One region of the Rhizobium sp. 01N48 genome, then DNA from elsewhere that is predicted to be linked to it. Evidence: riboswitches for the same ligand, from Rfam matches in the RefSeq annotation. Region 1 holds a riboswitch; each other region holds the start of a gene.

The links. Region 1 has a riboswitch for cobalamin ahead of AC1DOG_RS03120 (hypothetical protein). Riboswitches for the same ligand answer to the same signal wherever they lie in the genome.
Region 2: linked by a shared signal. The riboswitch ahead of bluB (5,6-dimethylbenzimidazole synthase) and the one ahead of AC1DOG_RS03120 (hypothetical protein) in region 1 are both predicted to bind cobalamin.
Region 3: linked by a shared signal. The riboswitch ahead of AC1DOG_RS05205 (ABC transporter substrate-binding protein) and the one ahead of AC1DOG_RS03120 (hypothetical protein) in region 1 are both predicted to bind cobalamin.

The regions. Positions count from the first base shown of each region.
Region 1 is NZ_JBFTQT010000001.1:601,540-611,477, reverse strand. It holds gene cobN (cobaltochelatase subunit CobN) at 1-2,722, opposite strand, end outside; gene cobW (cobalamin biosynthesis protein CobW) at 2,949-4,004, opposite strand; gene cobU (bifunctional adenosylcobinamide kinase/adenosylcobinamide-phosphate guanylyltransferase) at 4,009-4,527, opposite strand; gene AC1DOG_RS03120 (hypothetical protein) at 4,524-4,787, opposite strand; cobalamin riboswitch at 4,834-5,226, opposite strand; gene AC1DOG_RS03115 (chloride channel protein) at 5,473-7,263, shown strand; gene AC1DOG_RS03110 (cobyric acid synthase) at 7,260-8,714, opposite strand; gene AC1DOG_RS03105 (hypothetical protein) at 9,159-9,506, shown strand; gene AC1DOG_RS03100 (entericidin domain-containing protein) at 9,513-9,668, opposite strand; gene AC1DOG_RS03095 (LysR family transcriptional regulator) at 9,822-9,938, opposite strand, start outside.
Region 2 is NZ_JBFTQT010000012.1:22,831-32,768, reverse strand. It holds gene AC1DOG_RS20475 (pilus assembly protein TadG-related protein) at 1-1,347, opposite strand, end outside; gene AC1DOG_RS20470 (TadE/TadG family type IV pilus assembly protein) at 1,356-1,778, opposite strand; gene AC1DOG_RS20465 (DUF1003 domain-containing protein) at 1,952-2,476, opposite strand; gene AC1DOG_RS20460 (LTA synthase family protein) at 2,563-4,461, opposite strand; gene AC1DOG_RS20455 (TolB family protein) at 4,735-5,568, shown strand; cobalamin riboswitch at 5,594-5,776, shown strand; gene bluB (5,6-dimethylbenzimidazole synthase) at 5,817-6,503, shown strand; gene AC1DOG_RS20445 (DUF2865 domain-containing protein) at 6,517-7,632, opposite strand; gene AC1DOG_RS20440 (NADP-dependent malic enzyme) at 7,761-9,938, opposite strand, start outside.
Region 3 is NZ_JBFTQT010000002.1:323,761-333,698, forward strand. It holds gene AC1DOG_RS05160 (branched-chain amino acid ABC transporter permease) at 1-415, opposite strand, end outside; gene AC1DOG_RS05165 (branched-chain amino acid ABC transporter permease) at 412-1,323, opposite strand; gene AC1DOG_RS05170 (ABC transporter ATP-binding protein) at 1,320-2,060, opposite strand; gene AC1DOG_RS05175 (ABC transporter ATP-binding protein) at 2,057-2,866, opposite strand; gene AC1DOG_RS05180 (GntR family transcriptional regulator) at 2,967-3,737, shown strand; gene AC1DOG_RS05185 (TIGR04076 family protein) at 3,730-4,080, shown strand; gene AC1DOG_RS05190 (aldo/keto reductase) at 4,090-5,142, shown strand; gene AC1DOG_RS05195 (ABC transporter substrate-binding protein) at 5,145-6,398, shown strand; gene AC1DOG_RS05200 (c-type cytochrome) at 6,516-6,902, shown strand; cobalamin riboswitch at 6,951-7,189, shown strand; gene AC1DOG_RS05205 (ABC transporter substrate-binding protein) at 7,435-8,466, shown strand; gene AC1DOG_RS05210 (FecCD family ABC transporter permease) at 8,463-9,503, shown strand; gene AC1DOG_RS05215 (ABC transporter ATP-binding protein) at 9,500-9,938, shown strand, end outside.

The DNA of each region.
Region 1 (9,938 bases):
CCAGCAGTTCGATGCGCTCTACGGTATCGCCCTGGGTGCGCCACGGGTCGGACGAGACGTCCGCGAGGATTTCGGGGCGTGGGCCGGCCCATGCGGCGGCCATGTCGCAATCGAGGGGGTCGAAGGTTGCGTTGGCGGGTGGGGTACCCCCCTCTGTCCTGCCGGGCATCTCCCCCACAGGTGGGGAGATTGGCTGGGCTTGCCCGCTCGCTCCACGCTCATTGTTTGGTTGGGGAGCAAGCCGCGAGTCGATCTCCCCACCTGTGGGGGAGATGTCCGGCAGGACAGAGGGGGGTACCCCACCCGCCAAGCTCCCCACCGCGTCACCACCACTCCCGAAAACATCCCCAGCAATCGCCCGCTGCAAACTCCGGTCACCACCCTCACCCAGCCCGCGCGGCACCCGCGCCAGCGCCACCGTCAGATCCGTCAGCAACCGCCCTGCCGGCGACACCCCAAACACATGTAGCCCATCGCGGATCTGCATTTCCTTGAGATCACACAGATAGGCATCGAGCTTCTTCAGCGCCTCGCTCTCGCTTTCCCCCTTCGCAATCCCCGCATCCTGATCGAGCCCGATATCGGCGACCAGCTCTAGGATCTGCTTTCCAAGCAACCGAATCCGCCGAGGATCGCCGCCCGAGGCCTCATAATATTCGTCGACCAGCGCTTCGAGATCTTTCAGCGGCCCGTAGCTCTCCGCCCGCGTCAAAGGCGGCGTCAGATGGTCGATGATCACGGCGGCGGTGCGGCGCTTGGCCTGCGTCCCCTCGCCGGGATCGTTGACGATGAAGGGATAGAGATGCGGCAGCGGACCGAGGATCGCTTCCGGGTAGCAGCTCTCGGACAGCGCCAGCGCCTTGCCCGGCAGCCATTCGAGATTGCCGTGCTTGCCCATGTGGATCACCGCATGCGCATCGAACTGATGGCGGAGAAACGCATAGAAGGCCAGATAGCCATGCGGCGGCACCAGATCCGGCGAATGGTAGCTTTCCTTCGGATCGATATTGTAGCCACGCGCCGGCTGGATGCCGACGAGCACATCGCCGAAACGCGTGAACGGCAGCGCGAACGCGCCGTCCACGACATAGGGATCAGCCTCCGGCTCGCCCCAGCGCGCGCCGATCTCATCTTGAATCTTTTTCGGAAGAGTTACGAGGAAATCCTTGTAACGACTCACGGAAAGCATCTCGCGGATGATCTTCCCGTCACGCCCGGAATTGGTCGGGCCATCCATGATATGACGCATCAGCGCGTCGCCATCGGCAGGGATGTCGCTGACAGGATAACCAGCCTTGCGCATCGCCTGGAGCACCTCGATCGTGCCCGCTGGCGTGTCCAGCCCGACGCCGTTTCCGAGCCGGCCATCGCGGTTCGGATAGTTCGCCATCACAAGCGCCACCCGCCGCTCCGCCGGCTTCGCATGCCGCAACCGCGCCCAGTTGGCGGCGAGCTGCACGGTGTAAGCCATGCGTCCAGCATCCGGCTCGCTGGCGACGATATTGGCCTCGACCCGCGCATCATAGCGCGCCGCCGACTTGAACGAGACCGCGCGGGCAAGAACACGGCCATCGACCTCGGGCAACGCCACGTTCATCCCAAGATCGCGCGCCGACAGTCCCTGCGAGGAGTTCTCCCATACCTCCTTCGAGGATGCGGAAAAGATCGCCTGCAGCACGACGGCGTCGCTCGCTTCCAGCACCGTCGGCTGCCGCTCCGCACCCGGCGCCGAGACCGCGAAACCTGTCGTGTTGATGACGACATCGGGCCTCGTGGCGGCGAAGACGCTTTCAAGGATGCCTTTGGAGACGGGGTCCTTGAGGCTGTAGGCGAAGACCGGAAGCGGCCGGATTCCTTGAGCGATCAGCGCTTCGATCAGCGACTCGACCGGGCGGGTTTCGCCACTTTGCACGAGGGCGCGGTAGAAGGAGATGGCGATGGTGGGGATGTTCGCGGTGGCTAGCGTCTCACTCGCGATACCCCCCTCTGCCCTGCCGGGCATCTCCCCCACAAGGGGGGAGATCGACTCGTTGCTATCTCCCAGCCAAACAATTGAGGTTGGAGCGAGCGGGCGCTCCCAGCCAATCTCCCCACCTGTGGGGGAGATGTCCGGCAGGACAGAGGGGGGTAACCCGCCCACCGACAGCGCCCTCCACTCCTCAACCCCAACAACACCCCGCCCCGGCCACCAGATCCCAGCCTTCATCAAAGGCGCTGCCGCCTCCGGCTTCTCGACCCCCGACAGCATCGCCTCGGCATAATCGAGAAACGCATGCGTATTCGCATCGCCCCCCTCGATCAGATAAGCCCAGAGCGCATTCAGATCCTCAAGCGGCACATTCGAAAACGGCGTCAACCCCGCATCCGGCTTGGAATCTCCCGGTAGTACCGCGATCAGCGCCCCGTGCCGCGCAGCAGCCGCATGCAGCGCCTCCAGCGCGTAGTGAAAATAGCTGGCGCCGCCCAGTGCTCTCACGATGATCAGCTTCGCATGCCGCGCCGTGCGCTCTACATAGGCATCGACGGACATCGGATGCTTGAGGCTCATCAGGCTGGCGATACGCAGCGACCTTGCATCCGCACGCCGGCCATGCGTAGCGGCCACCGCCGCCAGTTCGGTGTCGGCGGCCGAGAGGAACAGAATGTCGCCGGGGGACTGACCAAGATCGATCGCCTCCTCGCCGTCGCTGATGGTTCCCTGCTGGGCTAGGAGAAGGTGCATGTCGGTGTGTCTTTACGGGAAATGTTGGTCGTAGGCGCGGAGTACGTGGCCCCCTCATCCGACCCTTTGGGCCACCTTCTCCCCGTCGGGGAGAAGGGAAGATTGGCACTAGCGGCTAGCCACGAGTCTCTTCTCCCCCGCGGGGAGAAGGTGCCGGCAGGCGGATGAGGGGGCCGCACCGCATCGCTCAAACGATTCTCAAAGCGACAACCGCCCATCCCAACCATCAACCTTGAACCAGCGCCTCGATCGCCTTGCGCACCGCGCTCTCGTCCATCTCATGCAGCCCGATCACCACCAGCCGCGTGCCACGCGTCTCGCCGGCCGCCCAGGCGCGGTCGAAATAGTGGTCGATACGGCCTCCGACAGCCTGCAACTGCAGGCGCATCGGCTTGCCGGGAACGTCGACGAAGCCCTTGAGGCGCAGAACGTCATGCTCGGCGATGATGCCCTTCAGGCTCTCAACGAAGGCGGCTGGATCGGCGATCGGGCCGAGCTCGACGACAAAACTGTCGAACTCGTCGTGGTCGTGCGGCGTACCGTCCTCATGCTCCAGCTCGTGATGGGACTTGCGGTTGCCGATATCCTCCTCGGTGCCGATGCCAAGGCCGAGCAGCACGCTTGCCGGCACGTCGCCGTTCTTCGCCTCGATCATCGCGGGCTTGCGCGCCGTGCGCGAAGCAACCTCGTCGCGCACCCGGGCAAGGCCGGCGCCGTCGATGAGGTCGGTCTTGTTGAGCACGATCAGGTCGGCGCAGGTCAGCTGATCCTCGAACAGTTCCTCGATCGGGCTCTCGTGGTCGAGCGTCTCGTCCTCGACGCGGCGGGCGTCGACGGCATCGTGATCGTCGGCAAAACGGCCGGCGGCGACGGCGGCGCTGTCGACCACGGTGATCACGCCGTCGACCGTCACCTGCGTTCGGATGTCGGGCCAGTTGAAGGCGGCGACCAGCGGCTGCGGCAGGGCAAGACCCGAGGTTTCGATGACGATATGGTCAGGACGGTTCTCGCGCTCAAGGAGCTTGCTCATCGTCGGGATGAAATCGTCGGCCACGGTGCAGCAGATGCAGCCATTGGTGAGCTCGATGATATCGTCCTCGGTGCAGTTTTCCGCGCCGCAGCCCTTCAGCACTTCGCCGTCGACGCCAAGATCGCCAAACTCGTTGATGATGAGCGCGATTTTCTTGCCGCCCGCATTGGTCAACAGGTTGCGGATCATCGTCGTCTTGCCGGCGCCGAGAAAGCCGGTGATAACGGTGGCGGGGATCTTCTGCTGGTTCATCAATTCAACCCTTCATTTTCAGCGGCAGTCCCGCCGCGATAAAATACACATCCGCGGCGACCGCCGCGATCATCTGGTGCAGCCGTCCGGCATGGTCGCGAAACTCGCGCGCCATCCGGTTCTCGGGCACGATACCGAGGCCGACTTCATTGGAAACAATGACGAGGCGCGCCTTGGCCTTCGGCAGATAGGCGGCAAGTGCCGCAAACTCCGCCGCCATGTCGCGCTCCTCCATCATCAGATTGGTGACCCAGAGCGTCAGGCAATCGACCAGAACCGCCCGCCCCTCGCCATCGATCGCGGCAAGCTGGCCTGCGAGATCGAGAGGCTCCTCATGCGTAGTCCAGAGGTCGCCGCGATCGGCCTTGTGCTGATCGATCCGCGCGCGCATCTCCTCGTCCCAGGCGCGGCCGGTGGCGATGTAGTGGCGATCGAGGCCGCTGTCGACGACGAGCTGTTCGGCAAAGCGCGACTTGCCGGAGCGGGCGCCGCCGAGGATGAGCGTAGAGGATACGGTCGTCATACGCGCAAGGCTTCCAATGTCGAGCGCGATTGCCTGCCCACATCTCCCTCATTCCTGTGCTTGTCACAGGAATCCAGCCACCGCGCGTCCGCGCGGTGAATGACTTCGTTGCTTCCATGGAGTCTTCCGCGTCCAAGGACTTGGACGCGCTGGATTTCTGTGGCATCGCCCGAGCCAAGCTTGGGCACAGGAATGAGGGCGCGCTTATTGAAGCTTCCAAGCATCGGTCCGGCCGACGCCAAAATCTCATTGTCTGCCATGACAACCTCCGTGCTGGCATTGGGCACACTTGCCCAGGGATGGGCTTTGCGCCCGGCACGATTGGCAGGTCTCCTGGCTCGCGGGTCCAGGCGACGATCGGGATAGCCGTGCAGGCCATCCCGATCGTGCCATCGGTTCTTCCTCGCCTTCCCGGCTGCAATCATGAAAAGGCGGACGATTCGTAGATTTAGAGGCGTCCAACCCCGGTTGATCGTGCTTGCATTGCCAGTGGCTTTTTCCGCCGTCTTCAGCCTCTCGCCCGCCTGCACCACGCAGGCAGCCGGCTTGAGAACATCCGACGCCGGACGGAAGACCCTGACCGCTCTACAGTCGCGGGGTCGGCTGTGATGAAGGCGCCCTGGTTGGGTCCACCCCGTCACATTCCCTTTTCATCCGCACCGCTTTTGGCGATCCGGAACCATCCGTTATCGATCCATGGTTAGGCAAGCGCGACTGCGAAGTCAATCGACCGCCAATCGCGGCCACCAGCCAAATTGACTGGCATCAACTCTCAAGACGATCATCTCTACCAGATTTATCGTCTATTATCAGAGACTTAATGTCATAAAAACTTGTTGCGTCAGCCGGGTTTTTGCCGCATTTGCAGCGCATGCGGCGCAGCACCGTAAATGTCCCCTCCTTCGCCACCCTTGAACGGGCTTTCGCCCGCCTAGTTTCCCCATCATGCGCCTAAAAATCAATCTTAGACGGCTTGGCCCGCTACACACACTGCTCGATGCGGGGCGCATGCGCGCGCTCCTGAGGCGCAGCGAGATGGGCATGGTGCTGGCCGGCGCGCTGATCGGCGTCACGTCTGGCCTCGCCGTCACCGGCATGAGCCTGATCTCGCGCGAGATGCACAGCCTGATCTTCGGGATCAGCGATGTGGAGCGTCTGAGCTCCTCGCAAATCGACGACAAGTTCCTGCTGATGGCGGCCCCCGTCTGCGGCGGCATCCTGCTCGGCCTGTTGATGTATGTGCTGGCGAAGACCCGCAAGAAGCCGATGGTCGACCCGATCGAGGCCAACGCGCTGCATGGCGGCCGCCTGTCCTTGACCGACAGCATCATCGTCGCGATCCAGAACCTGATCTCCAACGGTTTCGGCGCCTCCGTCGGCCTAGAGGCCGGCTATACGCAGTTGGCGTCGGGCATAGCCTCGAAGCTCGGCTTCAAGCTGCAACTGCGCCGCGCCGATCTGCGCGTCCTCGTCGGCTGCGGCGCCGCCGGCGCCATTGCGGCCGCCTTCAATGCGCCGCTGACGGGCGCCTTCTACGCCTTCGAGCTGATCATCGGCACTTACACGATCGTATCGCTGACGCCGGTCGTCGTCTCGGCGCTCGTTTCAACGCTGGTGGCCCGGCTACTCGCCGGCAGCGACTTCATCATCGATGTCGGCGATTTCGGCACCGTCATGCCGGCCGACTATGTGCCCGCCATCCTGCTCGGCGCCTTCTGCGCCGGCATCGGCATCCTGATCATGCAGGGCGTCGCCTTCATCGAGGAGCTCGCGCGCCGCAGCTCGATCGCGCTCCCCTTCCGCCCGGCGCTAGGCGGCATCATCGTCGGGCTGCTCGCGCTGGTGACGCCGCAAGTGTTGTCGGCAGGCCATGGCGCGCTGCATCTCAATCTCGATCGTGAGGTCGTGATTCCCGTGCTGATCGGCCTTTTCCTGCTCAAGGCGCTGGCCTCGGCGATCTCGATCGGCTCCGGCTTCCGCGGCGGCCTGTTCTTCGCCTCGCTGTTCATGGGCGCGCTGCTCGGCAAGTTCTTCGCCTACTCGGCCCCCTATTTCGCCCATGCGACGCTGACGCCGATCATCTACGCCGTCGTCGGCATGAGCTCGCTTGCCGTCGCCGTCATCGGCGGGCCGCTGACCATGACCTTCCTGGCGCTCGAGATCACCGGCGACTTCCCGATCACGGCGCTGGTCTTGGCCGCCGTCATCACCTCGTCGCTCGTCGTGCGCAGCACCTTCGGCTACTCCTTCGCCACATGGCGTTTCCACCTGCGTGGCGAAAGCATCCGCAGCGCCCACGATGTCGGTTGGATCCGCAATCTGACGGTCAACAAGCTGATGCGCGCCGACGTCAAGACCGCGAAGGTCGGCATCAGCATCGAGCAATTCAAGGAGAGCTTCCCGATCGGCTCGGCCCAGCGCGTGATCCTGGTCGAGGACAGCGGCAAATATGCCGGCCTCGTGCTCGTGCCCGATATCTACGCCAATCTCACCGACACCGCCGACGAGAGCAAGGGTCTCGACGAATTCGTGCGCTACCGCAACGACTTCCTGACGCCGCAGATGAACGCCAAGCAGGCCGCCGCGATCTTCGACAAGACGGAGAGCGAAGCGCTCGCCGTCGTCAACAATCTCGTCGAGCGCACCGTGGTCGGCCAGCTCAGCGAAGCCCACACGCTGCGCCGCTACAGCGAAGAGCTCGACCGCCGCCGCCGCGAGGTCTCGGGCGAAATCTAACCCAACAGGTTGTCCAGCCAGCGCTTGTCGAGATGGGCCTCGAGCTCGGCGGCCACCTCGTCGAGCGCCTGCTCGACGCCTGCACGATAGTCGCGGCTTTGACCGGTCAGGCCGAAGCTCGCAAGCAGCCGGGACCGGTAGCCGTCGCTCGCAAACAGCCCGTGCAGATACGTCCCAACGACCCGCCCGTCCCCGGATATCGCGCCATCAGGCTTGCCGTCGACGATCGCGAAAGGCCGAACGCGGTCGGCGCCTTCGGTAATCCCGAGATGGATCTGGTAGCCCGAGAGCGCCTCGCCATTCTCGGCCGAAACCGCCGCGCTGTTGCGCACCGTCTTCTCCGCGTCCATGACGGTCTCGACGTGGAGCAGCCCGAGCCCATCGATCTCGCGCACACTCCCTTCGATGCCCAGCGGATCACGCACCATGCGCCCGAGCATCTGGTAGCCACCGCAAATACCGATGACCCGTCCGCCGCGCCTGATATGCGCGGAGAGATCCTTATCCCAGCCTTGAGCCCTGAAATCCGCAAGATCGGAAATGGTCGACTTCGAGCCTGGAAGAATGATCAGCTGCGCATCGGCAGGCAATCTTTCGCCGGCACGAACGAAAACAAGCTCCACATCCGGCTCCGCCAGCAGCGGATCGAGATCGTCGAAGTTGGCGATGCGCGGCAACACGGGAACCGCGATCTTCAGCGCCCCGGCCCGCCCCCGCGCCAGCCGCTCCAGCGCCACCGAATCCTCAGCCGGCAGCCGCGCGGCGGCCTTCAGCCACGGCACAACGCCGAAACAGGGCCAGCCTGTGAAACGCCCGACAGCAGCAATCCCGTCGTCGAACAGCGAGACGTCGCCACGAAACTTATTGATGATATAGCCCGAGATCATCGCCCGATCCTCGTCGGACAGGATCGTGTGCGTCCCGACCAGCGAAGCGATCACCCCGCCACGATCGATATCGCCGACCAGAACCACGGGCACACCGGCGCGCGTCGCAAAGCCCATATTGGCGATATCGCCGGGCCGCAGGTTGATCTCGGCCGGCGACCCTGCCCCCTCGACGATGACGAGATCGGCGCCGCGCGAAACCTCCTCGAAGCTCTGGGTCACGTAATCGAGCAATTGCGGTTTGAGCCGCTGGTAGTCGCGCCCCTTGGCCTGCCCCCAGACCTTGCCCTGCACGATGATCTGGCTGCCGACATCCGATTGCGGTTTCAAGAGCACCGGGTTCATGTGCACGGAAGACGGTACGCGCGCGGCCATAGACTGCAGCCACTGCGCCCGCCCGATCTCCCCGCCATCATCGGCGACGGCGGCATTGTTCGACATGTTCTGCGGCTTGAACGGGCGCACCGAAATGCCGCGATTGGCGGCCAGCCGGCACAGGCCGGCAACCAGCACCGTCTTGCCGACATCCGAGCCGGTTCCTTGCAGCATGATGGCTTTGGTCATTGACGCGGCGCTCCTCGAAACTGAAGACGGCGTACAACGGCGTTTCAGCCCTGGTCAATTGCAACGGCTCGATCGCAACCGTTCTAAATGCGAAAGCCGCGCAGACCCGAGGTCGCGCGGCTTGCCGAAATACGCTGGCGCTTTGCCCATACACGGCGAAGCTCACGTTCCCCGGGACGCAATACCTGATCCGGAGAAGCAGCGGTTGTCCCCCGCCACGTCGCTATTCTTAGCGCCACATTGTTACCGGATGGTTAGTGAGCACTTAACCAAATATGAATTCAGGCCGTTTTGACGATTTTGTTTCGGCAACGATATGAGCGGGTTGAGACAGGCTGCCGCACGGGCGACAGGTTTCCGCAAGCAAGCACGTTGCATATAAGTCGCCGAAGACGACTCGCCGCTTCCAGCGACGAACGAATACAGACGACATGGAGAATGACGATGACCTCAGCCCCGTTTCCCGATTCCGAGACGATCGCCGCCAAGTTTTCCGCGCTGGGCGAACAGGACAAGTCCTATCTCGGGCTGATCATGGAAAACCCGGCGCAGGACGACAGCCTGATTGATGGCATCCATCGTCACCTCGACAATGCGTCGCGCGCACCGTTCCTGAACACGCTGAAGCTCGAGGCATTGGGAAAATGGGTTGGGGACGCAGCGCCGCCGCGTCTCCAGATTCGTTTGATGGAAGCTTCCAAGTCCAGCCAGCATCCGACCTATTCCGCCTTCCGCAAGGGCCTGACGGCGTCCGGCGGATTGGAAAAAGCCTATCCGCCGGCGCAGATCTGAGCCGGCTTAGCGCTTCGCGGCGTGATTGACGCTGCGGCCGGCATCCTGCGTAGCATTGACGGTGTTGGCCGCGTCGCGGCCGACGCCACGGATGGTGTTGGCGCAAGAGGCCAGAGTGAACAGAAGCATGATGGCAGCACCAATCTTTACCGTGGTGGTCATAGTCGGAAATCCCTTGTTAAAAACCGCTCTCCGCAGCCAGTCGCACGACTGCTGCGCGCTGATAACGCACTGAACCCAAAAAGGTTTCAGCCGGACTTCTCTTTTTTAAATGAACGATATTAGCCGGGCATCGGTCACATGCCCGGTCGGCCGTCAGGCGGCGATCGCCTTGGCCTTTTCGCTGAATGCCAGCCGGATGCTTTCGGCCACCGTTTTCATCGGTGCGGTCATCTGCGATACGGTCAACAGGCGGATATCGAACGAGCCGAG
Region 2 (9,938 bases), on a different contig from region 1:
TGTGACGCGGGGCTTGGTGCCGAAATTGGCCATGGCGGTCGGATCGACATCGCCTAGCGCGATCTCGGCGACCCCTGGCACGACATCGACGCCGATGCTGGCGCTTTTCGGGCCGCCGCCGAGGCAGGCGAAGCTCGCGAGCTTGGCTTCGGCATAGGCGGCCTCGACATAGAGCGGCACGCGAACCTTGATGCCGGCGATGGTGCTGAGCCCCGTCACACCGGCTTCGATGGCAATGCGGATCTGCGCGGTGCGGACGGCCGATCCCGTGGTGCCGATGGCGTTGGAGGCGGTCCCTTTGGGGCGTTCGCCGATCGCGATCTTCAGCGTGACGCTGGTCAGCCCTGGGACGGTGCCTGCGAGATTGACGCCGACCTGCTTGCCCTGGTTGGCGGCGAAGGCGCTGGCCGAGATGATGTCGAGTGCGCTTGCCTCGAGCAGCAGATGCGAGCCGGAGCCGATCATGCGTTCGCCGACGGAGCCGAGGCTCATGAGGTTCTGCAGCTTGACCTTGATCTGTGTGGTGCCGAGCCCCTTGGAAAGCGAGGTGATCGCCTTGCTGACGGTTGGTGTCAGCCCTTGCGTGGCGGCCAGCGTGTCGAGCAGGCGCGGATAGGAGATGTCGGTTGCCAGCAGGTCGTCGTAGGTGCCGGCGGTAAGGTTCAGCTTGGTCGCGAGAAGGTCGAGATAGGACAGCAGGTCGATATTGGCGGCGGCGAGTGCGTCGTAATCGGCCACCTTGAGCGAGACGGTGGTTCCAAGCAAACCGCCGAGAACGGCGTTGAGAATGCCGCCGTTGAGGCTCGCCAGACGCGAGCCGACGGAGAAGGCGGCGAGCTTGGAGGCGGATGCGGTTCCGGTCGCGCCGAGCGTCGGGGGCGGGATGATGGAGGCTGCAAAGGTCAGCTGCGCCTTCTGCTGGATCGCAACCTTGACGGCATCATAGGGCTGGGTGCCGGCCACGAAACGCTGCGCCGGAGGTAATGCTGGGTCGGCCAGATAAATCCCTGGCGTGTATTGGACGATGGCATCATAAGTGTCGAGCTGGGCAGCGTTCAGCAGCTTGGTTCCAGACGATGTTGCGTAAGCCACGCCTGACTTTACCGCGACGTTCAAGCCGTTCTGCTGGTAGTTCGTGACCAGGTTGCTGGCGGCGTTGTTGATGTCGGAGGCGGCGACGATGGCGCCGATATCGCTCAATTGCTGCAGGCGGCGCTGCTGCAACGTCATCGCGCCAAAGTCGATTCCAAGTGCCAGAGTGGAAATGATCAATGGCGCCGAGAGCGCTGCCATGATCGCGATGTTGCCATCCCGGCGGGTGCTGAAACCCGCCAGATATCGCCTCATGCCTGGTTTCATATACCACCCATGCGGATCGTGGCGAAGCGGCGGATCTTGGTGTCGGGAAGCGGGAATGTGTAGAGATTCCAGATCGGTAGGGCGCTGGCGTCATACTCCGTCGTGACCGTGAACTGATTGGCGTTCGTGGGGTCGGTGGCAACGGTGACCTGGAGTTTCTTGCGGTCGATCAGGGGATCGTTGAGGGTCGACAGCGCGATGTAATTGTTGACGAGCTGGGCGCGCTCCTGCTCGGAAAGGCCGGCCACCGCCGTGCGTGCGGCGTCCGCCGTCAGCTGCTGCAGCGCATGCGCGGCGCTGAGGTAGATGCCATAGGCGATCAGGGTGAGAAGAACGAGCAGAAAGACCGGTGCAACGATTGCGAACTCTATCGCGGCCGCACCCTGCCGGTTGGCGAGAAGACGTCGGGCATTCCTCATGCACTGCACTCCTTGCAATGGTCAACGCCGCAGCGAGGACAACCGAAGGATACATTTAACCGTCTTAATTTTTGCTTACCTAATAAACCCCATGCGTGTACCTGCAAGATATCAGGGTGTACGGAAATGGTGCGCTATTCCTGTGGCCGGCTAATCTGTTCGCCGGCTTGGGATCAGTTGCCGAGCTTCTGGGTCAATCTGGCGATATCCTCGCGCAGCGCGGCGATCTCGGTCATCACCTGCATGTCGATCTTCTGGTGCAGAGACAGCACTTCCAGCTCGGCCTTCAGGTTGACTTCGTAGTCCTTCGCCGCCTCGAAGCGATCGCGCTCGGCCTGCCTGTTCTGCGACATCATGATGATCGGCGCCTGGATCGCGGCGATCATGGAGAGGACGAGATTGAGGAAGATGAAGGGGTAGGGGTCGAAGGCGCGGGTCGAAAGGATGATCGTGTTGATCACGCACCAGACGGCCAGGAAGACCAGGAAGGTGGTGATGAAGGCCCAAGAGCCGCCGACGCGCGCGATGCTGTCGGCCATCCTCTCGCCGAAGGACGATTCGGCTTTCAGCGCGGCATTGATATCCGTCGAGATGATCTTGCGCGCATGCGCCTTTTCCAGCACCCGCTTTTCGATGTCGCCGAGTTCGTTGGCGGACTTGTCGAAATGCAGGTGGACGAAACTGGAGAGATTGTTCATGGCGCGACTCCCGATGACTCATGTTGGCGGGGAGTATTCCGTTATGCGCCAGGAATGCAATGCGGCAACGTGCATGTCTGCCGTGCTCAAGAGCCCTCTGCTCGCAGCCAGGAGTGCTGCGGGAAGAAGCGCTCGACGGTCTGCGCCTTGCCGAACATCACATCGTGCTGGAGATAGCGATAGTCGCGGACCAGCGGATCGATGGTCTTGGCGTCGCGAACCCAGTCCGGCGAAGCGGTGTTGTCGCGGGTTATCAGCTGATAGCGATCGACGATCGGGTACTTCTTCTGCACGCGGCCGAGGAAGCCGGTATAGAACGGGTGCTCGTAGCCCGCGAATTTCAGCACGTGATAGGGCAACTGCGACGGGCTGATGGTGCCGACGTTCTGCTTGACGCCCTTGCGGTTCGACCAGATGACCAGCGGCGTCTCGTGCTCCTGCTTCATGACGCTGACGGAAGCCCGGCGGGTGGCGACCTGGTCGGGCATATAGCCGGTATTCGTGTAGACGCTGCCGAGCGGCGGCAAGTGGTCGCCCCAGAGAACGATGATCGTCTCGCGGTCACGCTTGGATGCCCATTCGGTCAGCATCTTGAAGCTCTGGTCGGCTTCCTTGACGCCCTGCGTGTAGGTTGCGAGCGTGGCGCGGTCGGCGTCGGTCAGATTGCCGGTGAAGTCGACCGTGTTGTTGGCGTAGCGGTTGGCCTCGTAGGGGCCATGTCCCTGCAAGGTGACCGCGAAGAAGAAGAAGGGCCGGTCGAGCCCGTCGGCTTCCTGCATGATCTCCTTCATCAGGCTGTCGTCGGAGGCGAAGATGCCGCGCTTTTCCATGGTCGGCATGGTTTCTTCGGTGCGGAACTCCTCGAATCCGAAATCCTTGTAGACCTCGTTGCGGTTCCAGAACCAGCCACTGAACGGATGCAGCGCACGGGCCGCATAGCCTTCGCCGCGGAAGAAGGTGGCGAGCGAGGGGATGTCGTTGCGGATATACTGCTGGTAGGGGATGCTGCCATAGGGCAGGAAGGCATTGGAGAAGCCGGTCAGCGCCTCGAACTCGACATTGGCGGTCATGCCGCCGAACTCAGGCGAGAAGACGTGGCCTGACTGCGCCGCGCGGATCGTCGGCATCGGGTCTTCGGAGAACTTCAGGGTCTTCAGGCGCGTCGGATCCCAGAAGGATTCGCTCATCAGCATGATCACGTCGGGCTTGTCGCTCGGGCCGCTGAGATAGCCGTAATTGCGCGAGGGAATGGCGTCGAGCGCCTGCGTATTGAGGCCGGCGGGCGAGGCGACGTCGGCCATCGGGATGTTGAAGATGAAGGCGAGAATGAAGCCGTTGCTGCGGTAGTTCTCTTTCTGATCCCACATCATCGGCACCACCTGCAGCCGGTCGCGGATATAGGAATACTGCGAATAATCCATCAGAGAGCCAAAGGCGGCGATGACGGGAACCGTCAGGCAGAGATTGCGGATACGGTTGCGGCGCGCCATCTTCGGGAGGCGGCGCCAGGCGTAGCGCCACGCCAGCACGAGGCCGGTGACGGAGAGAAGGATGCCGACGGCAACCGCGATAGCCGTCATCGGGCGGTCGCGGACCATGACCGGCAGCAGCTCGAAAATCTGGCGGCCGAACAGCATGTCCGAGGGGTAGAGCGGGTCGGAGAGGTAGTGCTGCTTCTGATTGGAGACGAGCGCCGGCACGAGCACGAGCGGCAGCACGACCAGTGCAGAGAGGAAACGGCGGCCGAGGATCGCATCGACGCAGAGCATCACGATGGTCAGCATGACGACCGTGGTCATGCCAGGACGGGCCGTGGAAGACAGAAAGGCGCCGACGTCGGTTGCGCCGCCGCGCGCGATCACTTCGACCGAGAAGGTTGCAAGCAACGCCATCACCGCCGTCAGGGCGACGGCAATTGCGCCGCGCAGGATAGATGATGGGCGGGTGTCAGCGCCAACGCCGCCATAGAGAGCCGCCTCGCGCATAGCCGCTCCGGACTTGAAAACTTGGGCGATCAATGGCGGAACTCCGGTGTCATCATAGCGTCATCGAACTGTCACATCTTCGTCATGAACGCTAGATGAACCATTGTTGTTTCGTGGGCTTAACGCTTTTTTGATCACAAACTTTTCGGCAGCTGGTTGCCTCATTTCGCGTGGGCTCCGGATGGAGCCTCTATTGCCGCGCGCGGGCGATCCTTGCGTGCCTTATTTAGCTGTCGTAGGTCATGGATATGTTCGCGTCAGAGGAGAGTTTGCATGCGCAGTTCCGTCGAGATCTACAACGTCAAGACGGGCGAGGCCCGTGTGATCTGGCAGACCGAGAGACTGGTCGAAGCCCCCAATTACGCCCCTGACGGCAGCTATCTGCTGCTCAACGACGAAGGACTGCTCTATCGGCTGGCGCTCGACGGCTCGGCGAAGGTGGAGCATGTCGATACCGGCTTCGCGACGGCCTGTAACAACGACCACGGGATTTCGCCCGATGGCACCCGTATCGTCATCTCAGACAAGGTCGAGTTCGGCAAGTCGGCAATCTACACGCTGCCGATCGAGGGTGGGGCGCCGCAGCTGGTGACCACCAATCATCCGTCCTACTGGCATGGCTGGTCGCCTGACGGGAAGGAGCTCGCCTATTGCGGCATTCGCGGCGACCTGTTCGACATCTACACGATCGACGTGACCGGCGGCGAAGAGCGGCGGCTGACAAACGGTGAGGGGCGCAATGACGGGCCTGACTATTCGGCCGATGGGCGCTGGATCTATTTCAACTCCAGCCGCACCGGCTTGATGCAGATCTGGCGCATCCATCCCGACGGAACCGGCGTGGAGCAGGTGACGCACGACAATTACGGCAACTGGTTCGCGCATCCGTCCCCCAACAACGACAAGGTCGTGCTGATTTCCTACGATCCCGATGTCTTCGATCATCCGCGTGACAAGCATGTGCGGATGCGGATCATGGATATGGACGGGGGAAATCTCACGACGCTGTTCGAGCTTTTCGGTGGGCAGGGATCGATCAATGTTCCGAACTGGTCACCCGATGGTGACGAGTTCGCCTATGTCCGATATTTCCCGGTCGAGGCCTGAGCGATTGCATCCGGCGCGGTTTGTCGGCATAGGTGGCGCGTCGGGTGCCCGCAGGCTTGCGGGAGAATCGGGAATTCGGTGCAAGACCGGAACGTGCCCAACGCTGTAAGGCCGACGTCTGCCGCTTGATGCCACTGGCGCTTTGCCGGGAAGGCGTGGCAGACGGATGACGCCAAGTCAGAAGACCGGCCCGACAATCATAGACTGACCGCCTGGACAGCGGCCGGTTGTGTTGTTGGGGATTGACGATGCGACCAGACCAACCTGGCTCTCTTGCGAGAGCCGGTGCCTTTTCGGCGAGCGAGCGCGACGCCGTTTACAGAGCCATCGAGACCAGACGCGACGTGCGATCGGAGTTCCTTCCGGATGCCGTGCCCGATGACGTCATCGGGCGGCTATTGGCTGCAGCCCATCACGCGCCGTCCGTCGGCTTCATGCAGCCGTGGAATTTCATCGTGGTGCGCGACCAGGCCGTACGATCCACCGTGTGGGAGGCTTTCGCAAAGGCCAATGCAGAGGCGGCGGAGATGTTTTCCGGTGAGCGGCAGCAGGCCTACCGCGCCCTGAAACTTGAGGGCATTCGCACGGCACCCGTCGGCATCTGCGTGACCTGCGATCCGGATCGCTGCGGCGACGTGGTGCTGGGGCGGACCCACAACAGGCGGATGGATTCTTATTCGACCGTCTGCGCGGTGCAAAACCTGTGGCTTGCCGCGCGCGCCGAAGGCGTCGGCGTCGGCTGGGTCAGCATCTTCCACGAGGCGGATCTGAAGCGCGCGCTCGGCGTGCCTGATCGGATCGAAATCGTCGCCTGGCTCTGTGTCGGTTATGTCGACCGGCTCTATGAGGAGCCGGAGCTCGCCGTGAAGGGATGGCGGCAGCGGCTGCCGTTGGAGGAGCTGGTGTTTACGGATCGCTGGGGCGAGGGCGCATAGCCCGCGACGCCTGCTATTGCTTCTGTGCCGGCGGTTGCTGCGGCTGGGCGCCCGGCATGGCGGGGTGTTTCAGGTCGATCGATCCCTGATCGCCGGCGAGGAACTGCGGCCCCACCTGGCGCACCTTGCCGGCACTGGGATCGTACGGGCGATCGGGGACCTGCGCCTGGGGTGCGGGCTGTTGCGGCGCGGGTTGGGTTTCGGGCTTGGCGGCGGTGTTCGGGGTCTCGATCGTGGTGATCGAGCTCTGTGGCGGCGGGGCGCTTACAGATTGGTTGCGGCGCATCTGTTCGTAATAGGCAGGCAGATTGCAGCTGCAGGAGGATTTTTCGCCAGGCTTGCGGTTCTTGTAGGCGAATGCATTCGGCATGGCGCTGTAGGGCGCGCCCGTCGAGGCCGAGATCATGTTCTCCGTCTCCCCGCTGGAGACGTCGTGATAGTAGAGCTCGGTTTCGATCCCCGGGCACATCTGCTGGCAGGTGTTGGCGTCGCGGGCGAAATCGAAGGAAGTGGCGTTCGATCTAATGGGGAAGAAGCCGCCGTCGCAGCTGCGCACGCAGATCGTGTTCAGATGCGTCAGAGGCTGACCGCCGGGCGAGAACTCGTAGGAGCGCTGACGCTCGCCGCCGAGCGGAATGAAGGTGTCGCTGCGCATCGCCTGATCGTCGATGCTGGGCGGGTTGGCATATTGCGGCTCTTCATATTGCTGCACGGGCGCATTGCAGTTGTTTTCGTCGAGTGCGGCGAAGAGTTCGTTGCGCAGACGGGCGTCCGGGCTTTGCGCGCGCAACTCGTCACGGCGCATCTGCAGGTCGGCGATGTTGTCGAGCATCTTCGCTTCGGCCTGCTCAAGTTCACCGCAATAGCCTGCATTGTCGCCGCCGATGACCACCATGCTGCCGCTGCTGCAGCCGTTGCGGCGCTGGTCGCTTCGCAGCTTGCGCAGTTCCAGATTCTGTTCGGTGATGGCGCTGACGAAGCGGCGTATTTCGGGCGACGTTCCTCCACCGATCGTTTCCGGGATGGTTGCCAAGCGGGCGCGCAACTGACCGCAGATCGGCGCCAACTGCGCATAGGCAGGGGCGGAAAGGGCAATCAGGAGTGCTGCGGCCAGCGTGAGGCGTTTCAAGGCATCGTCCCGTCAGTGAGCAAATACCAAATGGCGAAGGGCGGACCATGGCCCGCCCTTCGATATACATTGCTTGTCTTAACAAGCTGCCGCTCAGAGCCTAACGCATTTTCAGCGTCCAAGGCAAATCATGCGGGCTGGGACGCCTCGACGACCGCGAGGGCCGCCATGTTGACGACGCCACGCGAGGTGACCGACGGCGCCAGGATGTGTGCCGGCATGGCCGCGCCGAGCAGGATCGGGCCGACATGCAGGCCATCTGTCATCGACTTGACGACACCGAGCGTGATGTTGGCCGCATCGAGGTTCGGGAAGACCAGAAGGTTGGCTTCGTCGTGCAGCGTGGTGTTCGGCATGACGCGCTTGCGCAACGTTTCCGAGATCGCGCTCTCGCCGTGCATTTCGCCATCGACTTCCAGATCGGGCGCGGTGTCGCGGACGAGCTGCAGGGCATTGCGCATCTTCGTGGCGCTTTCCGATTCACGCGAACCGAAGTTCGAGTGCGAGACGAGGGCAGCGCGCGGCGTGATGCCGAAGCGCTTGATTTCCTCGGCGGCGAGAACGGCGGATTCCGCCACTTCCTCGGCCGTCGGGTTGAACGTCACATAGGTGTCGGTGAAGAAGGTGGCGCCGCGCTGCGAGATCAGCAGGCTGAGTGCCGAGAAATCACGGACATTCGGGCGCTTGCCGACAATCTGGCGGACGTCGCGCAGGTGCTTTTCATAACGGCCTTCGAGACCGCAGATCAGCGCATCGGCCTCGCCGCGCTTCAGCGCCAGCGCGCCGATGACCGTGGTGTTGGTACGAACGATGGTGCGGGCCGCTTCCGGGATGACACCGCGGCGGCCGACCAGCGACAGATAGAGCTCGACATATTCGCGGAAGCGCGGATCGTCTTCCGGATTGATGACGTCGAAATCAGACAGCGGACGGATGCGCAGGCCGTAGCGCTTCAGGCGTGTTTCGATGACCTGCGGACGGCCGATCAGGATCGGCTTGGCGATGCCTTCCTCGAGCAGCACCTGGGCGGCGCGCAGCACGCGCTCGTCTTCGCCTTCGGAGAAGATGACGCGCTTCTTGTCGGCATTCTTCGCCGCCGCGAAGATCGGCTTCATGACGAAGCCGGAGCGGAAGACAAAGCGGTTCAGCTGGTCGAGATAGGCGTCGAAATCGGCGATCGGGCGCAGCGCCACGCCGCTATCGGCCGCGGCCCTGGCGACAGCCGGCGCGATGCGCAGGATGAGGCGCGGATCGAAGGGCGAGGGGATGAGATAGTTGGGGCCGAAGATCGGCGTTTCATCCGAATAGGCGCGGGCGGCGACATCGGACGGCTCCTCGCGGGCGAGTGCGGCGATGGCGCGCACGGCCGCCATCTTCATTTCCTCGTTGATCGTGACGGCGCCGCAATCGAGCGCGCCGCGGAAGATATAAGGGAAGCAGAGGACGTTGTTGACCTGGTTCGGGAAGTCCGAGCGGCCGGTGCAGATCATCGCGTCCGGGCGGGCGGCGCGGGCGAGATCCGGCATGATTTCAGGGTTCGGGTTGGCGAGCGCCATGATGAGCGGCTTTTCGGCCATCTGCGCCAGGAGTTCCGGCTTCAGGACGCCGGCGGCCGAGAGGCCGAGGAATACGTCGGCGCCGCCGATGTTTTCGGCCAGCGTGCGGGTGTCGCTCTTCTGAGCGTAAACGCTCTTCCATTCGTCCATCAGCTCGACGCGGCCTTCGTAGACGAGGCCTTCGAGGTCGTGAACCCAGATGTTTTCGCGCTTGGCACCGAGGGTGACGAGCAGGTTGAGGCAGGCAAGGGCTGCGGCACCGGCGCCGGAGGCGACGATCTTGACCTCTTCGATCTTCTTGCCGGCGAGTTCAAGGCCGTTCAGGATCGCGGCGGCGACGATGATGGCGGTGCCATGCTGGTCGTCATGGAAGACCGGGATCTTCATCTTTTCGCGCAGCTGGCGCTCGATCTCGAAACATTCCGGCGCCTTGATGTCTTCAAGGTTGATGCCGCCGAAGGTCGGCTCGAGCGCGGCGACGGTTGAGACCATGTGATCGACGGTCGTTGCATCGACCTCGATATCGAAGACGTCGATGTTAGCGAACTTCTTGAAGAGAACGGCCTTGCCTTCCATGACCGGCTTGGAGGCCAGCGGGCCGATATTGCCGAGGCCGAGAACGGCCGTGCCGTTGGAGATCACGGCAACCAGATTGGCGCGCGAGGTGTAGTCGGCGGCGGTTTCCGGATTGTCGCGGATGGCGAGACAGGGGGCGGCGACGCCGGGCGAATAGGCGAGCGCGAGGTCGCG
Region 3 (9,938 bases), on a different contig from region 1:
CAAGGCTGCCGAAGGGGCGTGGAATGAAGCCGATGCCGAAGGCGCCGCCGGTCAGCGGCTGCAGGTTGAGCACGCAGAGCTGTACCGTGACCGCAACGCCGAAGGTGGCGATGGCGAGATAGTCGGATCGCAGCCGAATGGTCAGCGCGCCTACCAGCCAGGCGGCGAGGCCCGCGAACAGCGCGCCGCCGAGCCAGCCGATGGCGATCGGCATGTCGAAACCGCCGAAGCGGCCGGGCGTATCCGGCGTCGTCAAAAGTGCGGATACGTAAGCGCCGATCGCGACGAAGGCGGCGATGCCGACGTTGAAGAGGCCGGTCTGGCCCCACTGCACATTGAGCCCGAGGCACATGATGGCATAGGTGAGCGCCATCGTGAGGAAGAAGGCGACGTAAGCGATCAGATCAAGGCTCATGCCGTTCTCCCGAACAAGCCGCGCGGGCGAAAAAGCAAGACCGCCACAAGGATTACGAAGGAGACCGCCGCTCGCCACTCGGCGCCAACGATCTGCACGGCTGCCGCTTCCGACAGGCCGACGATCAATCCAGCGATCATCGCGCCAGGAACGCTGCCAATCCCGCCGAGGATCGCAGCTGCAAACAGCGGCAGCAGCAGGTCGTGTCCGAGATAGGGGCGGATTTGGACGAGGAGCCCGGTCATGATGCCGGCGATGCAGGCGAGGGCAGCGCCGACGAACCAGACGACGCGGATCACACGGCGCACGTCGACGCCGGCAATGCCCGCCAGAGCGGGATTCTCGCTGACGGCACGCATCGAGCGACCGACATCTGTGCGGGTCATCAGCAAATGGATGGCGATGACCGCGACTAAGGACAGGCCGAGTGACAGGAGCTGGTCGGGCGTTGCACGCAGGCCGCCACCGATCTTCACGGCGATCTGCAGAGATTTGGTGTAATAGGCGGGCTTCGAGGTGAAGATGAATTCGAGCAGGCTGCGCAGCGCAAGCGAGGCGCCGAAGCTCGCCATGACGAGGATGATGATTGCGCCGCCGCGCGCCCGCAGGCGTCCGAACAGCACCGCATCCACGGCGAGCGCAAGCAAGCCGGTGAGCAGGATCGCGAGGGCGGCTGCGAGCGGCAGCGACCAGCCGAAGGAGAATGGGCCGATCGGTTTGGTCAGCGACGTGGACAAGAACCCGAGGCCGCCGCTGACGGCGAGCGCCAGATAGGCGCCCCAGGAAAGCATCTCGCCATGCGCAAAATTGGCGAAGCGCAGGATCGAATAGGTGAGCGTGACGCCGATGGCGCCAAGGCCGATCATCGCGCCGGCGACGAGGCCGTCCATGAGAAATTGCGGGTTCATGGTGCCTCCGACGCCTGCTTGTTGGTGCCGAGATAGAGCTTGGCGATCAGCGGATCGCCGAGCAGTGAAGAGGCCTCGCCTTCGTGCCTGATCCGGCCTTCGACAAGGATGACGGCGCGGCTGGCGATCGCGAGCGCCGCCTTGACGTTCTGCTCGACGAGAATGACCGTGACGCCGCCGGCGTTGATCTCCTTCAACATCGAAAACACCTCGCCGACGATTTTCGGCGACAGGCCGGCAGAGGGTTCGTCAAGGATGAGCACGGAGGGATCGACGATCAGCGCACGGGCGACGGCCAGCATCTGCCGCTGCCCGCCCGATAGCGCGCCGGCCAAGCGCGAGGGCTTGCTGGCGAGATCGGGAAAGCGACGGTAGAGCGCGGCGATCCTGTCTGACCGCTGCGCCTTCGGCAGGACGGCTGCGGCAAGCTGCAGGTTTTCGTGGATGGTCAGCGTCGCGAAGATGTTTTCCGTCTGCGGCACAAAGGCGAGGCCTTCGGCGATCTTGCGGTGGGACGCGACGCGGGTGATCTCCCGCGCGTCGAGCAGGACGCTTCCCGAGTGTATCGGCACCACGCCGGCGATCGCCTTGACGAAGGTCGACTTCCCGGCCCCGTTCGGCCCGAGCAGGACCAACAGCTCTCCGGGCGCCACCGAGAGATCAACGCCGCGCACGATCGGCAGGTCGGGTTCGTACCCGGCGACCAGCGCGCGGGTTTCAAGCGCCGGCGCGGTCATGCCGCCGCTCCGAGGTAGGCTTCGATGACATCCGGATTTGAGGCGACGGCGGCAGGCGTGCCCTCGGCCAGCGGCTTGCCGAGCGCCATGGCGACGACGCGCGAGCAGAGCCGCGACACCATATCCATATTGTGTTCGATCAGCAGGATCGACTTGCCCTGCGCATTGAGCTCCAGCACGCGCTCCATGATCGTTTCCAACAGCGCCGGGTTGACGCCCGCCGCCGGCTCGTCGAGCAGGATTGCCTGCGGATCGGCCATCAGGATGCGTGCGAGTTCGAGCAGCTTGCGCTGCCCGCCGGACAGTACCTTGGCAGGTTGTCCCTCGAGGCCCGACAAGGTGACGAACTCCAGCAGCGCGCGCGCCTTATCGGTCGCCAATCGTTCCTGCTGCCTGACATGACCGAAGCGCAGGAAGTTGGCGAACAGCCGCTCGCCGTCCTGCGCCTGCGCGCCGACGAGCACATTCTCCAGCACGGTCATCTCGAGAAACGGCTTCGGGATCTGGAAGGTGCGGCCGACGCCGCGGCCAATTCTCTGCTCCGGACTTTCCTGCGAGACCTCGCGGCCGCCGATCCAGATCTCGCCAGATGTGGGCTTGAGGCTACCGGCGATCAGATTGAACAGCGTCGTCTTGCCGGCGCCGTTCGGGCCGATGAGACCGATCAACTCGCCTTTGTTGAGCCTCAGCGACATGCCGCCAACGGCCACATTGCCCTGAAACGACTTCACCAGCTCGCGCGCGTCGATCACGGCTTTGGCGGGTTCTGCCGCTTTCGGTGGGGCGTCTGGCACTGGCAAAGGCATGGAGGAAAGAAGTCTCTTGATTTGATTGGTGATGTTTGATCAAACTTCACCCCATGGTGAAAAGCAACCGAAAAAAGTGGCGTTCCACGGGGGAGGCTTGATGGGAGCCCCCTCTGCAGGAGCCCGTGCGAGGAAGCCGGCCGATGGCGGTCACGACCGTGACGAAGCGCTGTCGCCGGTCGGGCGCGAAACGTTGCAGGACCGCGTCTACGCTCAGCTGCGCAATTCGCTGATCAACGGTATGTTCGATGCCGGCGACGTGCTGCGCATCGTCGATCTGGCCGAGCGCCTGCAGACCAGCACCATGCCGGTGCGCGAGGCGCTTGGCCGTCTCGTGTCCGAACAGGCGCTGGAATCGCTGCCCAATCGCTCGGTGCGCGTGCCGCTCATCACCCGCGAACGTCTTGACGATCTCGCCCGCGCCCGCATCCTGATCGAGGGCCAGATGGTGGCGCTGGCGCTGCCCAATCTGAAGGATGACGATTTTGCCGTGCTGAAGCAGATCAATATCGACTGCGATCTCGCATTCGAGCAGCATGGCAAGGACATCGGCCATGTCACCTCGGCGCTGAACCAGCAATTCCATTTCCACATCTATCATGCGGCTTGCTCGCAGGTGCTGATCCCTATCGTCGAGAGCCTGTGGCTCCAATCAGGCGCGATCATTCGCAAGGCCGCGCATATTCACGACGAACAGGGCGGACTTGCCGCCACCAATCATCATTGGGCGCTGATCGATGCGCTGGAAAAGCGCGATGCCGAGGCCGCGATGCAATCGCTTTCCAACGACATCAGCCGCTCCTTCGATCTCATCCGCGGGCGGCTGGATGCCGAACCCGACGGCAATGCATCGGGAGACCACCATGCCTGAACCCATCGACGACGGCTTCGACCTGTTTGATCTGAGGGTCGACGTGATCATCCCCGAAGGCGGCGCGGTTTACTGCGGCGCAAAGCCGGGCGATCATTTCGAGCTCAAGGGCGAGATGCTGCATCTGCCGGAGCGGCAGGGGATCTCGATCTACTCGCTCTCCTCCGTGCTGCCGCTGCTCGCGGCAAAGCAACGCCCGACGGATCGCAACGACTGGATGACCACGGACGCCGACATCGCTTGCCCGGACCCGAATTGCTCGACACGGCTGAGGATCACCCGCACGGGTATCCGCCGTTTCAGCCATGCCGCCACCACGGCGGTTCCCTTGAACGACGAATAGGTCGAATACATGCAGCGCATCACCATCGCCCCCGGTTACGAAATCTCCCGCGTCATTCGCGGCGGCTGGCAGCTGGCGGGCGGCCACGGCGCGATCGATGGCGACAGCGCTGTCGAAGACATGATCGCATTCGCTGATGCGGGGATTACCACCTTCGACTGCGCCGACATCTATACCGGTGTCGAAGAGCTGATCGGCCGTTTCCGCGTCGCCTACAAGAATCTGCGCGGAGAAGAGGCGTTGTCGCGCATCCGCGTCCATACCAAGTTCGTGCCCGATCTGACGGTGCTGCCAAACATCAACAAGGCTTATGTCGCAGGCGTCATCGATACCTCGCGCAAGCGGCTCAACCTCGATTGCCTCGATCTCGTGCAGTTCCATTGGTGGGCCTATGATATCGAGGGTTGGCTGGAGACGGCTGGGTGGCTGAAGGAGCTGCATGAGGCCGGCAAGATCGGCAAGATCAGCGGCACCAATTTCGACACCGATCATATCGAGGCGATCATCGGTTCCGGCGTGCCCTTCACCTCGCTGCAGCTGCAATATTCGCTGCTCGACCGGCGCCCGGAAAAGCGTATGGTGGCGCTTGCTCAGGAGAAGAACTTCGCACTGCTGTGTTACGGCACCGTGGCCGGCGGCTTCCTCGGCGATCGCTGGCTCGGCCAAAAGGAGCCGGAGCATTCTCTCGAAAACCGCTCGCTGACGAAATACAAGTTGATCATAGACGATTTCGGCGGCTGGGATCTATTCCAGGCGTTGCTGTCGACGCTGCGCGGGATCGCCGACCGGCATGATACCGATATCGCCACGATCGCAAGCGCCGCCATGCTGACCAAGCCTGGTGTCGCAGCGGTTATCGTCGGCGCCCGCAACAGGGATCACCTAAAGTCCAATCTCGCCATCGCTGATATCGCGCTCAGCGAAACGGATAGAGCCGAGATCGACGCGATCCTTACGCAATCGAAGCCGCTCGACGGCGACGTTTATACGCTGGAGCGGGACAGGGAAGGCCGCCACGGCAGCATCATGAAGTACAATCTCAACAAAGGGGAACAAAAATGAGAATGACATTCCTGCTTTCCGCCATGGTCGCTGCCCTTGCTGCGTCCACGGCGCCGACGTTCGGGGCCGATTGCGACATCACCGTCGGCCTCGTCATGGAACTTACCGGCCCGGCCGGTGAATATGGCCAGGCGGGCGCGAAGTCCGTTGAGATGGCCTTCCGCGACATCAACGATGCCGGTGGCGTCAATGGCTGCAAGATCGTTGCAGACACGCGCGACAGCCAGAGCCAGGGCAACGTCGCCGTCGATCAGGCGACCCAGCTCGTCAACATCAAGAAGGTGCCGGTCATCATCGGCGGTATCATCTCGTCGGTATCGATCCCGATCCTGACATCGGTGACGGCGCCGGCCGGCGTCGTGCAGGTCTCGCCCGCATCCTCTTCGCCGACGCTGACCGAGCTTGGTCGCAGCGGCAAGACCAACGGCGTCTTCTTCCGCACCATCACGTCCGACGCGTTGCAGGGCACGGCCGCCGCGAAGTTCGCGATGGATCAGGGCTTGAAAAAGATCGCGATCATCAACGTCAACAACGACTTCGGCGTCAACATGGTCAAGGAGTTTGCGACCGCATACCAGAAGCTCGGCGGCACGATCACATCGACGACACCCTATAACGAGAAGCAGTCGAGCTACGCGTCCGAAGCCAGCGCCGCCATGGCTGGTGAGCCCGATGCGCTCTATCTCGTCAGCACCCCCGTCGATGGCGCGACCATCGCCCGCGCCTGGGTTTCCGGCGGTGGCAAGCAGACCTTCCTGCTGAATGACGGCATGAACTCCAAGGACTTCATCGAGAGCGTCGGCGCGCAGTATCTGGAGAACGCCTACGGCACCTCCTCGGGCACCAGCCCGACGGCGTCGACCGAGTATTTCACCGGCAACTACGAAGCCTTCTCCGGCGGCATCTCGCCTTCGGCCCCGGCCGCCGACCGCTCTTATGACGCGGGTGCGATCGTGGCGCTGGCCATTGCCAAGGCCGGCAAGGCCGATGCGGCCGCCATCAAGGCAGCCATGCCGGAAGTTGTCGCCGAGGGCGGCACGCCCATCCATGCCGGCAAGGAAGAGTTCGCCAAGGCGCTGCAGCTCATCAAGGACGGCAAGCCGGTGAAGTATGAAGGTGTCATCGGCCCTGTCAGCTTCGACAAGTACGGCGATATCACCGGCCCGTTCCGCCTGTGGAAGATCAGCAATGGCGAGGTGACGACGGTCGGCGAATTGAGCGCCGAAGAGGTCACCAAGATCAAGACCGCGCAGTAGAAGCGCCAGGCGACATGGGGGATGTGCTCCCATGTCGCACCAGTCTGGTCTGGGCGCCCATGTGCTTTGTTGGCTAAGCAGATGCATTTGGCAAACACAACGACAGGCCATCGACATATGAAAAAGCGCTCAATCCTTCCGTCGATCTGTTCGATCGCGAGCCTGCTCGTGACGACATCCGCGGCATCCGCCGAGGATGTCGAGCATGGACGGCGGGTGTTCAGGCTGTGCGTTGCCTGTCACACGGTCGATTCCGATCGCAACGGTTTCGGCCCGCATCTGAAGGGTGTCGTCGGCCGTCCAGCCGGAAGCTTGCCCGACTACCGATATTCCGAAGCGATGAAGACGGCCGGTGCCGGCGGACTTGTCTGGGACGAGGCGGCGCTCTCGGAATTTCTATCAAACCCCAAGAAGAAAGTGCCGGGAACGAAGATGAGCTTCGGCGGCCTATGGACGACGTCGGAGATCACCGACCTGATCGGCTATCTCCGAGCCAATCCCTAGGCGCGCCGAATGTCGGTCCGCCACGGCTTGACGCCTCGGCGCCGGATCGCCTAAGTCACACCTGATGGTTCCCGAAGGGATGACTTCCGACGGGATTAATAGGGAACACGGTGCGGACGACCCGAATGGGGCCAAGACCGTGGCTGCCCCCGCAACTGTAAGCGGATTGCCTGATGTTCTTGTGGTGTTCGTCTCGAACGCCATGCCACTGCGAAGCTCTTCGTGGGAAGGCAGATGTCAGGTGCATATTCGCAAGCCAGGAGACCTGCCGTCAAAACAGTGTCCACCATCCCGGACGGGGTTGTCCGGAGAGGAGCATCATATGATGGTTTTTGACGTCAGCCGCTGGCGCGGTCCCGCTTTATTCCCCTCCACAAATCTCATGTCCGTGATCCAACGATAGTTTTCGCCGCCGCATGATTTCAGGCGAGCGCTCTGCTGTGTCGTCCTGCATCATCCGCGGCGGTCCCCGCTTCGAGTTTCACAGCCGCGGCCAGTCGGCTGCGGGCTTCAGTCATACATGAGGACCAATATGAACCGCATCATCCTGCGAACCGCGCTGCTTTCGATCGCGACGGCTTGCACCTTTACCACCTTTCTCCCCGCCGCCCATGCAGCGGCAACGACCTACCCGCTGACGATCACCAATTGCGGCCAGCAGGTGACATTCGACAGCGCGCCGAAGAAGACGGTGTCGATCGGCCAGGGCATGACCGAAATTCTCTACTCGCTCGGCCTTGCCGACAAGATCGTAGGCACGGCGGTCTGGGTCGGGCCGGTGCTGCCCGCCTATGCCGAGGTCAACAAGGGGATCAAGCGGCTGGCCGACAATGATCCGAGTTTCGAATCCGTCGTCGGCCAGGAGCCGGACTTGGTTGCGGCCGAGTTCGAATGGCATGTCGGCACGCAAGGCTCGGTCGGCAAGCGCGAGCAGTTCGCCGGTCTTGGCATCAAGACCTATGTCTCGCCGGCTGATTGCGTCGCGAAGGTCAACACCGATGGTGGCGACGGCGTGCGCAGTGAGCTCTTCACCATGGAGCTGATTTACCAGGAGATCGCCGAACTGGCGGAGATCTACGATATCCAGGATCGCGGCGCGGCCCTGATCGCTGACTTGAAGAAGCGCGAAGCGGATGCCGTGGCATCGATTGGCGGGTCGGCGAAGGATCTGCCTGTCGCCTTCTGGTTTTCCAGCAAGGAAGTGCAGGGCGATGCCTTTATCGCCGGCAAGAACAGCGCTCCGGCCTATATTCTGAAAACGCTCGGCGCCCGCAACGTCGTCAGCACCGAGGAAGAGTGGCCGCTGGTCGGTTGGGAAACGATCGCGCAGGCCAACCCTGCAGTCATCGTCATCGCCACCATGGACCGTCGCCGCTACGCTGCCGACGATCCGAAGGTTAAGATCGACTTCCTTGAAAAGGACCCGGTCACCAGCCAGCTCGATGCCGTCAAGAACAGGCACTTCGTCGAGATGGATGCGCAGTCGATGAACCCGACGATCCGTACCATCGACGGCCTGGAACGCCTTGCCGCCGGCATCAAGTCCTTCGGTCTTTCCAAGTGAGGCACGCGTCGATAGCCCACCGAGGATGGAGAGCGCTGTTCGTGCTCTTCGTCCTTGCCGTCGTGGCATTGGGCTTTGTCATCAGTCTCGCCGTGTCTATCGGCGAGATCTCCATTCCTGTCGACACGACGGCCAAGGCCGTTGCGAACCGCTTGCTTGGCACCGGCTTTGAACTCAGCCGCATCCATGAAGGCATCATCTGGGATTATCGCCTGAGCCGCGCGCTTGTCGCCGCCAGCGCCGGAGCGGCTCTTGCGCTATGCGGCGCGGTGCTGCAGGCGTTGCTGCGCAATCCGCTGGCCGAGCCCTATGTACTCGGCATCTCGGCCGGCGCGTCCACCGGGGCCGTCGCCGTCATGATCCTCGGTTTCGGCTATGGCGTGTTGACGCTTTCCGCCGGCGCTTTCGTCGGCGCGGTCGCGGCGTTCCTGCTGGTGTCTTTGCTGGCGGTGGGCTCCGGCGGCGGGACGGACCGTATCATCCTCGCAGGTGTCGCCGGTTCGCAGCTCTTCAACGCGCTGACGTCCTATATCGTCACGACATCGGCAAATGCCGAGCAGGCGCGCGGCGTCATGTTCTGGCTGCTCGGCAGCCTTTCCGGCGTACGCTGGCCGGATGTCTATCTTGCCGCTCCCGTTGCAATCGCCGGCTTTCTCGTCTGCATGCTTTACGCCCGCGCGCTCGATGCCTTCACTTTCGGTACCGATGCTGCGGCGGCGCTCGGCATTCCGGTCGCTGGTATCCGGATCGTGCTGCTTGCGCTCACGGCGCTGCTTACCGCGACGATGGTCAGCATCGTCGGCTCGATCGGCTTCGTCGGGCTGGTCATTCCGCATGCGGCGCGTTTCGTGGTCGGGCCGGGGCATGGGCGCCTGTTACCGGCAACGGCGATATCCGGAGCGATCTTCATGGTGGTCGCCGATATCGTCTCGCGCGTCATCATCCCGCAGCAGGTGTTGCCGATCGGCGTGGTCACCGCGCTCTTCGGCGCGCCGGCATTCGCGCTCATTCTCTACAAGGCGAGGCGGCCCGCATGAGCATTTCCATCAGCGATGTGCACTGGGCAACGTCAGGCGTGCTTGTTGTCAAGGGCATAAGTCTCGAGGTCCCCACCGGCCAGACGCTGGGCCTAATCGGGCCGAACGGTTCGGGAAAGTCCAGCCTGCTGCGGTTGATCGGCGGGCTGCGAAAGGTGAAGAGCGGTGTCATTGCACTCGGCGATACCGGCATCGACACGCTGGCACGCCGCGACATTGCCCGGCGTGTTGCCTTTGTCGAGCAGCAGGCCACGACGGAAACACAGGTGACGGTCACTGAGGTCGTCCGTCTCGGGCGCACGCCACATCGCGGTCCGTTGGCGCCGTGGAGCGCCAATGATGAAGAAGCGGTCGAGAATGCGCTGCGGCAGGTGGGCATGGTCGAGAAGGCGCGGCAGCTCTGGCATACGCTGTCGGGCGGCGAGCGGCAGCGGG